2 linked regions of the Prochlorococcus marinus XMU1405 genome follow. The protein of the gene in region 1 interacts with the protein of each later gene in a pairwise test. Links are inferred from orthologs where the notes say so. Each region holds a gene or a part of one and is shown in the gene's direction. Other genes may lie near its edges.

The links. Proteins that work in one complex are often made in the same cells at the same time.
Region 2: the proteins of HA148_RS00375 (region 1) and HA148_RS05545 interact in binary tests that used the Escherichia coli proteins (3 or more experiments, as listed by UniProt). The link is inferred for Prochlorococcus marinus XMU1405 from one-to-one orthologs.

Annotation. Positions count from the first base shown.
Region 1 is NZ_JAAORF010000001.1:72,953-79,608, reverse strand. The notes cover bases 1,929-4,928. They hold HA148_RS00375 (SufS family cysteine desulfurase), read left to right. Parts: upstream 1,929-2,801; coding sequence 2,802-4,055; downstream 4,056-4,928. Other genes in these bases: HA148_RS00370 (alpha/beta hydrolase family protein), read right to left, coding at 4,052-4,928; HA148_RS00380 (SufD family Fe-S cluster assembly protein), read left to right, coding at 1,929-2,802. Also shown: Fe-S cluster assembly protein SufB, read left to right, coding at 1-773; Fe-S cluster assembly ATPase SufC, read left to right, coding at 795-1,580; more of HA148_RS00380, read left to right, coding at 1,585-1,928; more of HA148_RS00370, read right to left, coding at 4,929-5,977; def (peptide deformylase), read left to right, coding at 6,051-6,656. UniProt on the Escherichia coli protein: Cysteine desulfurases mobilize the sulfur from L-cysteine to yield L-alanine, an essential step in sulfur metabolism for biosynthesis of a variety of sulfur-containing biomolecules.
Region 2 is NZ_JAAORF010000002.1:342,464-347,284, reverse strand. Bases 71-2,990 are described here. They hold HA148_RS05545 (SufE family protein), read left to right. Parts: upstream 71-1,280; coding sequence 1,281-1,700; downstream 1,701-2,990. Other genes in these bases: HA148_RS05540 (homoserine dehydrogenase), read left to right, coding at 1,744-2,990; HA148_RS05550 (5-formyltetrahydrofolate cyclo-ligase), read left to right, coding at 685-1,242; ruvC (crossover junction endodeoxyribonuclease RuvC), read left to right, coding at 201-674; bchI (magnesium chelatase ATPase subunit I), read left to right, coding at 71-195. Outside these bases: more of bchI, read left to right, coding at 1-70; more of HA148_RS05540, read left to right, coding at 2,991-3,045; HA148_RS05535 (hypothetical protein), read left to right, coding at 3,116-3,388; HA148_RS05530 (ABC transporter substrate-binding protein), read left to right, coding at 3,385-4,821. UniProt on the Escherichia coli protein: Participates in cysteine desulfuration mediated by SufS. Cysteine desulfuration mobilizes sulfur from L-cysteine to yield L-alanine and constitutes an essential step in sulfur metabolism for biosynthesis of a variety of sulfur-containing biomolecules.

The DNA of each region.
Region 1 (6,656 bases):
TTATTGCTGAAGAATCAAGTTCTGTAAGTTATCTAGAAGGTTGTACAGCTCCAATGTTTGATACAAATACTCTACATGCAGCAGTTGTAGAGCTTGTAGCATTAGACGACGCCTCAATAAAATATTCAACAGTGCAAAATTGGTATGCTGGTGATGAAGAAGGTATTGGCGGAATTTTTAATTTTGTCACCAAGAGAGGAAAATGTTTAGGTAAGAGAAGTAAAATTAGCTGGTCTCAAGTAGAAACAGGGTCTGCAATTACATGGAAATATCCTAGCTGTCTTCTTTTAGGGGAAGAATCTGTAGGAGAATTTTATTCAGTGGCTCTCACCAATAACCTTCAGCAAGCAGATACCGGCACAAAAATGATCCATATTGGTCCAAAGACCAAATCAACTATTGTTAGCAAAGGTATTAGTGCAGGTAACTCAAAAAATAGCTATAGAGGTCTTGTCAAAATGGGAACAAAAGCTACAGGATCAAGAAATTACAGTCAATGTGATTCAATGTTAATAGGGGATCAAGCTTCTGCAAATACATTCCCTTACATCAAATCTCAACAACCCAATTCTGAAATTGAACATGAAGCAAGCACATGTAGAATCTCAGAAGACCAACTTTTTTATCTCCAAAGCAGAGGTATAGAATTTGAGGAGGCAGTATCTATGATGGTCAGCGGTTTTTGCAGAGATGTATTTAATCAATTACCTATGGAATTTGCTGCTGAAGCAGATAAGTTACTGGCACTTAAATTAGAGGGATCAGTAGGTTAATTAATCAATTTCTAAACTGAAATGCAAAGTAAAATGAAAGAATCAGATCCAATTTTAGAAGTTGAAAATCTCTCTGCGTCTACTGATAATCTTCCAATTTTAAAAGGGGTTTCACTGACTGTCTATCCTGGAGAAATCCATGCCATTATGGGAAGAAATGGATGTGGCAAAAGTACTCTTTCGAAAATCATTGCAGGACATCCCTCGTATAATATTACAAATGGCGACATAAAATTTTTAGGTGAAAAAATCAACTCTCTAGAACCTGAAGAAAGATCTCAATCAGGAATTTTTCTTGGTTTTCAATATCCAATTGAGATTCCAGGTGTAAGTAATCTTGAGTTTCTGAGAGTTTCAACTAATGCTAGAAGGAAATTCCTCAACAAAGAAGAATTAGATACTTTTGATTTTGAAGAATTAGTTAAAGAAAAATTAGAAATTGTGAAAATGGATCACGCATTCCTATCAAGGAGTGTAAATCAAGGCTTTTCCGGAGGTGAAAAAAAAAGAAATGAGATTCTGCAAATGGCTTTACTTGAGCCCAAGATAGCGATATTAGATGAGACCGATTCTGGGCTAGATATCGATGCTTTAAGAATAGTGGCATCAGGAATTAAAAAAATATCTAATGCACAGACTGGAATTATACTTATTACTCACTATCAAAGATTATTAGATGAAATTAAACCAAATTATGTCCATGTTATGTCAGACGGACAAATCATAAAAACTGGTGAAAGTGATCTTGCTCTAGAGCTTGAGGAAAAAGGTTATGAATGGACTGATAACTTTATAAAAAAGACCTAAAAAAATGGAAATTATTGAAAAAATAAAAACTAATAAATCGAATGATAACCAAACAGAAATACAGAAAATCTGTCTTCATAAATTACAATCAAGCCCTCTCCCTAATCCTAAAAGTGAACTATGGAGACTTTCAAATAAATCAAAATTGTCAAACTTTTTAGATTACTCAATTAATGAAAAAGATCCAAAATTTGATATACCATATCCGAAAAATTCTCAAAGTACTATTAGATTAATAATTGGTGAGAATTGCCAAATTAAATTAATAGAAAAAAATTATTCAATAAAGCAATTAAGTGAAGATGAATTACAAAATTATATCAAGGAACAAATATCTTTTTTTAAGCAAAACGAAAATTGGAGTGAACTACTAAATCTGTCTTTAAGTTGTAAAAATAATATTTTGGGATTAAAAATAAATGGATCAAAAATTCCTCCTATTGAAATTTTTAGTCATGCATCAAGTAATTCTCTAAGCGCAAAAACCCTCGTAATATTTTTAGAAAAGAATTGTGATGTTGAATTATTACAAGTAAATCTTGGCAAAGAAAACTCTTCATTATCTCAAACAACTTTCTTTTGCTTGAAAGAAAATAGTTCTGTAAATCATGGTGTTGTTTCTTATGGTGAAAACAGATCCAATCTATTAAATTCTCTCAATGTAATTCAACAAAAAAATAGTACGTACAATTTAGGATCTTTACATTTCAAATTCAATTATGCGAGATTTGAAATCAATATTAAACAATCTGCGGGAAACGCTAAAACAAATATCAAAGGAATGCAAATAACAAAAAAAGATGAGCAAATTTCAACCTATACAAAAATAGAATTTAATGGCCCAAATGGATTTCTAGATCAAATTAATAAATCACTTGCTGATGATAGATCACATGCAATATTTGAAGGTTCGATAATAGTTCCAAAAATTGCCCAGAGAACTGATGCTTCCCAATTAAGCAGAAATTTACTTTTGTCAAATCTCGCACAAATAGATACCAAACCTCAATTAGAAATAATTGCTGATGATGTCAAATGCAAACATGGAGCTACAATTTCGCAACTCAATGAAGAAGAACTTTTTTATATGCGAACAAGAGGAATCACATTAACAGAAGCAAGTAAACTACAATTAAGTTCTTACTTTCAAGAAATAATTTCATTTATTCCCATTTCAAAAGATAGATGGGATTTGCTTGATAAACTTTTAAATGAGAATTAATGGAAACGATTCAAAATTTCCCTGAAATCACGAAGAAAGACTTTCCTCTTTTAAATAAGAACTTAAAAGGTAATGATCAAATTATTTATTTAGACCATGCTGCGACCACACAAAAACCAATACAAGTCTTAAAAAAAATTGATGAATATTACAAAAACTTTAATGCCAATGTACATAGAGGGGCACATCAATTAAGTGCTAAAGCAACAGAAGAATTTGAAAATGCACGATATTTAATTAGCAAATATATAAAAGCGAATTCAGCAAAAGAAATTATTTTCACAAGAAATGCTACTGAGGCAATCAATCTAGTCGCAAGATCATGGGGCGAATATTTATTAAAAGAAAATGATGAAATTCTCTTATCAATAATGGAGCATCATAGCAATATTGTTCCATGGCAAATGGTTGCAGCAAAAAATAAATGCAAATTAAAATTTATAGGTATAGATAAAGATGGGAAATTAGACATAGACGACTTTAAATCAAAACTAACATCTAGAACTAAACTTGTTAGCCTAGTACATGTTAGTAACACTCTAGGTTGCTGTAATCCAATCAAAGAAATAACTAAATTAGCTAAACAAAAAGGTTCTTTAGTGTTAATAGATGCATGCCAAAGTTTGGCTCATCAAAAACTGGATGTGATTGATCTTAATATAGATTTTTTAGCTGGATCAGGACATAAACTATGCGGTCCTACAGGTATTGGCTTCCTCTGGTCAAGAAAAGAAATCCTAGAAAAAATTCCTCCTCTCTTTGGAGGTGGCGAAATGATTCAAGATGTTTTTGAAGAAACAAGTACTTGGGCAGAGCTACCACACAAATTTGAAGCTGGAACTCCAGCCATTGCAGAAGCAATAGGTCTTGCAGAAGCAATTAATTATATTAGTAATATTGGATTAAATGAAATTCATGAATACGAAAAGAATATTACTAAATATTTATTTGAAAAATTAAACCAAATAGAAAATATTGAAATCATAGGTCCATCGCCGGAGATAGATCCACACAGAGCCTCGCTTGCCACCTTTTATATACAAAATATACATTCAAATGATATTGCTGAAATTCTTGATTCAAAAGGAATTTGCATCAGAAGTGGTCACCATTGCTGTCAACCTCTTCACAGATACATTGGAATTAAATCAACAGCTAGAATCAGCATGAATTTCACAACCAATAAGGAAGAAATTGATATGTTTATAGAAAAATTAAAAGATACTATTAATTTTCTAAAAATCAATTCTTAAATATTCAAAGCATTTTTTAAAAATTCCTGAGATTTTTGCATTACCACTTCTTTATTTTCAATATTTCTAAAACCATGCCCTTCATTATCAAAAAGAATAACTTCTGAATATTTATTATTATGAATCAAAATTTCTTTAATTTTTAAAGTTTGTTTATAAGAAATAACTTTATCTTTTTTTCCATGAAACAATAAGATAGGTTTTTTTATTTTGTTTATATGTTTTATCGGTGATCTATTTATATAATCATCATAGTTTTTTTCATAATTTCCAACCAAAGAATTTAAATAATCTTTTTCAAACCTATGAGTGTTGTAATGCATATCATTCAAATCAATAACAGGATATTTACAAATTGCTGCTGTAAAAATAGACCTATATAATAAACAATTCAAGGCAGTTAACCCACCAGCACTATTCCCAAAAATTACTACTTTTTCACTGTCAACTTGATTTGATTTAATCAATTCAAGAGCTAGTGCTTTGCAATCATAAGAATCAACAATGCCCCATTTATAATTCAACCTCTCTCTATATGCTTTGCCAAATCCTGATGATCCTCCATAATTAACTTCAGCAACAAAAAATCCCTTCGTCGTCCAATATTGAACTTCGGAATTATATGATCCATCAAAAAATGAAGTTGGTCCGCTATGAGCTCTAACAAGGAGCGGTGGCTTTCTAAAATTTTCAACAAGCGGCCTATAAAGAAAAGAATGAGTAGATTGATCATCAAAACCTTTAAACCAAAATGATTCGGGTTTTGAACAGTCTTTTATGTGATCAACAAATATCTGCTCAGAAAAATTTGATAAAATTTTTTTTTCAAAATCAATTTCAAATACAATTCCCAAAAAATCAGATCCATAACCTTTTAAAAGAACTTTTTTTCGAAAAACACTGAAATCACTTATTGAAGTAAAAGGAGTAGAAAATTCCTTAACAAATTTAAGATCTTTATATTGTTCCACTATTAAATTATTTTCTTTTTTTGCTAGGCAAAATAAATTTTTTATAGTCCCTGAAAAAAATGTTATTCCAGAGACCCATTGTGGTGCTCCATATTCAAGCAAATTTCTCTCTATTCTTTTCTTAATAAAAATATTCTCAATTTCATTAATATCTAAAAACAACAAATTCCACCATCCAGAACTATCTTCAGAACATACTAAAAGTGTTTCACTTATCCAATAGGGTTGAAAAAAAGAAACGTTTTTTTTCGCATTTATAAGCTTATTTGAGAATTTTTTTATTTTTTGTACCTCTCCATCTAGATCTATTTGAGCAAAAAATAGATCATTTTTGTCCCAGGGCATATATGGAGAATCCCACTCTATCCAAGAAAGTAATCTAGCAGAAGTATTAGAAGATAATTCTCCAGCAAAATTTTTAAATTTTTTAATTCGATGAATATCTTGTTTAGTTTTTTTTAAATTTAAAGAAAATAAATAATCTCTATTATTTATCTCGCAAATTCCATACAAAAAATTTTTTTCAGAAATGACAAATGAAGAATCGAAATTTCCATCAATTGATTTAGATAGTTGTCTAGGTTCTTGAACTGAATCGAGATATATATTTTGACTTCTATAATTTGAAGCTGCCTCTTTAAAAATTTGAAACCATACTGCCCTAGTAATCTGATCTATCCATATTAAATAAAAATTATTTTTAAAATTTATACATTTATATGATTTACCACCATATCCATGAAAATTATTTTTAATGTTATGCTTTTTACTTGTTAATTTCTGAGGAAAAGCCCCTTTATCATTAAATGGTCTTGCAAAAATAGCATTCTCATTTTGACCTTCACCAACAACATCAATCCAAAAAATGGTATCCCTAATAATAGTTAATTCCTTGTAAGCATTTTTTTTAGATTCAGTTTGCCTAACTTTTAACTTATCATCATTACTCATTTAAAAATATAGAGAAAGTAAATTAAAGTGCTAGTATTTTTATAGCTAAACTCTTAATTAAAAACTTTTTAACGTGGCAAACCATTTTTCACAACTTGCAAAAAAGTCAAGAACAAGTGGAAGCTCAGAAAAAATTGCAAAAGAACAAACAGGTAAGCCATCTCTAGACATTTATAAACTTGGTGATGATGTATTGAGAAAAAATTCCAAAAGAATCACTAAAGTTGACGAATCGATTAGAAAACTTGCTAGAGAAATGCTTCAAAGCATGTATGCAGCTAAAGGAATTGGACTTGCCGCACCACAAATTGGCATCAACAAGGAGCTTCTTGTGATAGATGTAAATTTTGAAGATTCAGCAGCAGAACCTTTAATATTAATCAATCCAGAAATTACAGACTTTGGAACAACTCTTAATTCATACGAAGAAGGCTGTTTGAGTATACCTGGAGTCTATTTGAATGTAGTGAGACCATCAACTATTAAATTAAAATTTAGGGATGAAATGGGTAGACCACGTAAAATGAAAGCCGATGGACTTCTAGCGAGGTGTATTCAACATGAAATGGATCATTTAAACGGAATACTATTTGTTGATAGAGTTACATCAAAAGATGATTTAAACAAAGAACTTATAAAGGAAGGGTTTAACGAAGAAGATGTAATTTCTATTAATTAA
Region 2 (4,821 bases), on another replicon or contig:
GCCTTTGAGGGCAGAACTGAAGTGCAAGAAGATGACATAGCAAGGGTTATTTCTTGCTCTTTAAGACACAGACTAAGAAAAGATCCCTTAGAACAAGTTGATTCAGGTGAAAGAGTTATTCAAGCCTTTTGTAAAGTATTTGATTTAGATGAAAAAGAAAATCTTTCAAAATTTCAATTGTCTGCAGAAGCTTAATCACAGTGAGAATAATTGGGATTGACCCCGGATTAGCTAGAGTTGGTTATGGAATTATTGAAATAGAGAATGGGAAAAAGATATTATTAGATTGTGGTGTAATCGAAACAGGCAAAGATAAAAAAGAAGAAGATAGACTTTATGAGATATTTAAAGATCTTAATGAATTAATAAATCATTGGAATCCAACATCAGCAGCGGTAGAAAAATTTTTCTTTTACAGATCAAGTACTACGATTAGTGTGGTGCAGGCTAGAGGCGTGATTATGATGGTATTAGCCTCAAGAAAAATTCATGTTAGTGAATATTCTCCTGCTCAGATAAAATTAACGATTGCCGGGTCTGGAAAAGCATCTAAGAAGGAAGTTCTTGATGCTGTTATGTATAGCTTAGAACTTAAAAAACCTCCAAAACCTGATGATTCAGCAGATGCCTTGGCCATAGCTCTCACAAAACTAAATGAAGATGGCATCAACTGAAGATTCAATTATGACTATTTCTGAAAAAAAGAAATTTGAGAGGCATACCTTTAGAAAACTTAGAGATGAGATTTCTTTAAATCAAAGAGAAAAAGTAGAAAAAAATGTAAAATTATATATTGATTCATTTATAAAGGAATATAAAAATATTGGTTACATTGCAATATATTGGCCTCTAAGAAATGAAGTAGATATTAGGAGTCTTAAGGAAAATTTTTCTATAGCTTTGCCCAGATGTAAAAATAAAAAAGAATTGTTATTTTATCCATGGGATAAAGAACCTCTCTCAAAAGATTATGAGGGGATACTAAGTCCAAATAACTCTTTTTCATTAAGTTATAACCAGATAAGTATGATTCTTGTACCATGTCTTTCTGTAGATAAAAATTTAACAAGATTAGGTTATGGAGGAGGTTATTTTGATAAATTAAGGACAGATAATAATTGGAGAAATGTTCCATGCATTGGAGTATTAACTTCCAATTGTGTAAGTACGATTCCATTAACCAGAGCTGAGTGGGATATTCCTTTATCAGGGTTTATCACAGAAAAAGAAATATTTGTATAATAGAAAACTGATAAAGCGATTAATTTATAGTTTTATAAATGGAAAATCAAGAAAAATACAATAATTTATCAAGATTAGTTGAAAAGTTGAAGAAATCAGAAGATCCAAAAAGAAAATATGAATACATTTTGTGGTTAGGGAAAAAATTGAAAGAACCAGATAATGAAATCCTTGTTGAAGAAAATAAAGTTAAAGGATGCGTTTCAGAAGTTTTTGTTAAGGCAAATATTAAAGGAGGTAAATTATTTTGGGAAGGATATTCTGATGCCCTAATAACCAAAGGTTTATTAGCATTTTTAATTACTGGGTTAAATGAATTAACACCTAATGAGGTTATTAAAATAGATAAGAAATTTATTGAAGATACTGGGTTGAAATCAAGCTTAACACCTTCTCGGTCAAATGGTTTTTTAAACATATTGTTGAAAATGCAGTCTCAAGCAAATGAATTTTTGTAGGCCTAATAATATAAAATTAAACTCAAAGTTAAAGAAATAAAAAATGAGAAAATGCAAAATTGGGATTGTAGGTTTTGGAACTGTAGGTTCAGGGATTTATAAAATAATAAGTTCTGAAGTTGATTCGCATCCAATTCTAAAAGAAATAGAAATTGCAAAAATAGCAGTTAAAGATATTAATAAAAAAAGGGATATTGAGCTGGATAATAATTTATTAACTGATGATCCATTTAAATTAATTAATGACCCCTCTATAGATGTAATTGTTGAAGTAATGGGTGGGGTTGATTTGGCGAAAGATATTATTCTGCAATCATTAAAATTAGGTAAATCTGTTGTTACAGCAAATAAAGCAGTCATTGCAAGATATGGAGAAGAAATATATAAAACTGCATCTAAAGAAGGAGTTTATATATTGTCGGAGGCAGCAGTTTGTGGGGGGATTCCTATAATCGAACCCTTAAAAAGATCATTAAAAAGTAACAGTATAAAAAAAATGATTGGAATAATAAATGGCACAACAAATTTTATTCTTTCAAAGATGACGAATGAAAAAGCTGATTACAAGGAGACCTTAAAATTGGCCCAAAGACTTGGTTATGCAGAATTTGATCCAACTGCAGATGTTGAGGGCCATGATGCTGCTGATAAGATTTCAATTCTTAGTGAACTTGCATTTGGAGGGAAAATTATAAGAGAGGAGATTCATTCTGAGGGCATTAGCAAAATTGATCTAAAGGATATCGAATATGCCAATAAATTAGGTTTTGAAATAAAACTTTTAGCGCTCTCCGAAAGGGGACAAATTAATAGTAATGATTCACTCGCTTTGAATATTTGGGTAGGACCTTCTTTGATTCCAAAATCTCATCCATTGGCAACAGTTAAGGGAGTTAATAATGCCTTATTGATAGAGGCCGATCCTCTTGGAGAGATAATGTTATATGGTCCAGGTGCAGGGAGTGGCCCAACTGCTGCATCAGTAGTATCAGATATATTAAATCTGCATGCCGCCTCAGTAAAAAATAATAATTCAATCGATCCATTATTATCTTTTTATTTCTGGAGAAAATGTCATATCATCGAATCTTCACAAATAAATAAAAAAAATTACCTTAGAATTGTTTGTCTTGATAGTCCAGGTGTTATAGGAAAGATTGGAGATATTTTTGGAAAGAATAATGTATCAATAGAATCAATCGTTCAACTTGATGCAAGTGACGACAAAGCTGAAATTGTCGTTATTACTCATGAGGTGAACAATGGAGATTTTGAGAGATCGAAAGATGAAATAAATTCGCTAAATGAAGTTAAAATTATTGCAAGTCAATTAAGTTGTATTTAAAAAAATAGTTTGCAAATTTCTTTATAGCTTGGTAAACCGAATAAAGTAAGTGTTTGTTTTTAGCACCTTAATGATTCATTCCAAACTATTAGATACTAATAATGAAAATAATAATTTAATTTTTTCTGAAAACCTTTATAAAGGTGCCTGCGTGAAAATTAAAAATAGCAATAAGACTTTTCAAGTAATTGGTTTAAATGAAGGTAAAGAAATTTGTTGGGTGAGAGAGTGGCCTTTTGCTTGTAATTCTAAAAAAACATTTGCTTTAGAAATAAGTCAAATAACCTTACAAATTTATTGTTCAAATAATACTTCAGAAAAATTAAGTAATCATAAAATATGAAAAAAAAAGTTCTTTTATCAATATTTATTATTTTAATTTCTTTTTTACAGAATTCTTGCGGCTCAAAAAGAATATCTAAAAAAATCATAGTAGCAAGTTCTGGGAAAATTGAATCTTTAGACCCAGCTAGAGCAAATACTCTTAAAGCAATTCAATTAATCAGTTCTCTAGGAGACACATTATATGAATTAAATTCTGATGGAGAATTAATACCTGAATTGGCCTCTGGCATGCCAATTATTTCAAAGGATAGACTTCAAATAACTATCAATTTAAGAAAGAATGTTTTTTTTCACGATGGAACTGTATTTAACTCAAATGCTATAAAGTTTACCTTTGATAGATTCAAAAGAATTGGAACGATGAATTATATTTTAGGAAATAAGATTAAATCAATAGAAACACCAAGTGAATATTCAGTCATAATAAATTTGAATAAACCATCAAGTTCTTTAAATGGTTTACTCACATCAGTAAATTTAACTCCAATATCTCCTACATTTTACAAACAATATTCTGATAAGTTTTTAAATGAAAAATTTGTTGGTACCGGCAAGTATGTGCTTACTAGTTTTTCTAATGAAGTTCAATCAATTGATCCATATTTGAATTATTGGGGTAAAAAGCCCTTAAATAAGGGTGTTAATTTTGTGGGATATTCAAATTCATCCTCTCTTTTTGGGGCTTTAAAAAGTAAACAAATTGACGTGCTTTTATCAAATTCAATTGATGATAGTCAGAGAAAAAGTTTAAATAATTTAAGCAAAAATAAACAGTTTAATGAAGGTAATAGCCCTTTCACTGAATTAAGTTTTATAAGCCTTAAAACTAGTTCCTATCCCTTAAGTAATCTTAATTTAAGACTGGCTTTGGCAAAAAGTCTTAATAGAAAGTTGATTAGTGAGAAAGTAAGTTATGGATTAAGGAAGCCATCTAGATCAATAATTCCTCCGATTTTAAAAAAAGATAATCAAGATCTGTGGCCTAAGTATGATTATTTAGAAGCAAGAAGGTTATTGCAAAAAGAAAATTATTGCGATGGCAATATTCTAAAAATACCCCTTACTTATAGATCGAATGTACCAGCTGACAAGCTTATTGCTCTGACATGGCAAGAAGAAATTAAAAGTTCTTTGAATGATTGTATTGAAATTGAACTCAATGGGGTTGAATCTACAACAGTTTATAAGAATCTAAGTCTAGGAATTTATACGGCAGTTATTCTTGATTGGACTGGGGCTTATTCAGATCCAGAGGCCTATCTCACTCCTCTTTTAAGTTGTAATGAAATAGTCGATGGCAAATGTAAAAAAGGAGAATCAGTTTACAGCGGTAGTTTTTGGGGATCTAATAAAGTGGAAAGTTTATTTCTTGAGAGTGAAAAAATAAGTGGAATTAAAAGATTAGAAAAACTTATTGAAATTGAAAAAATA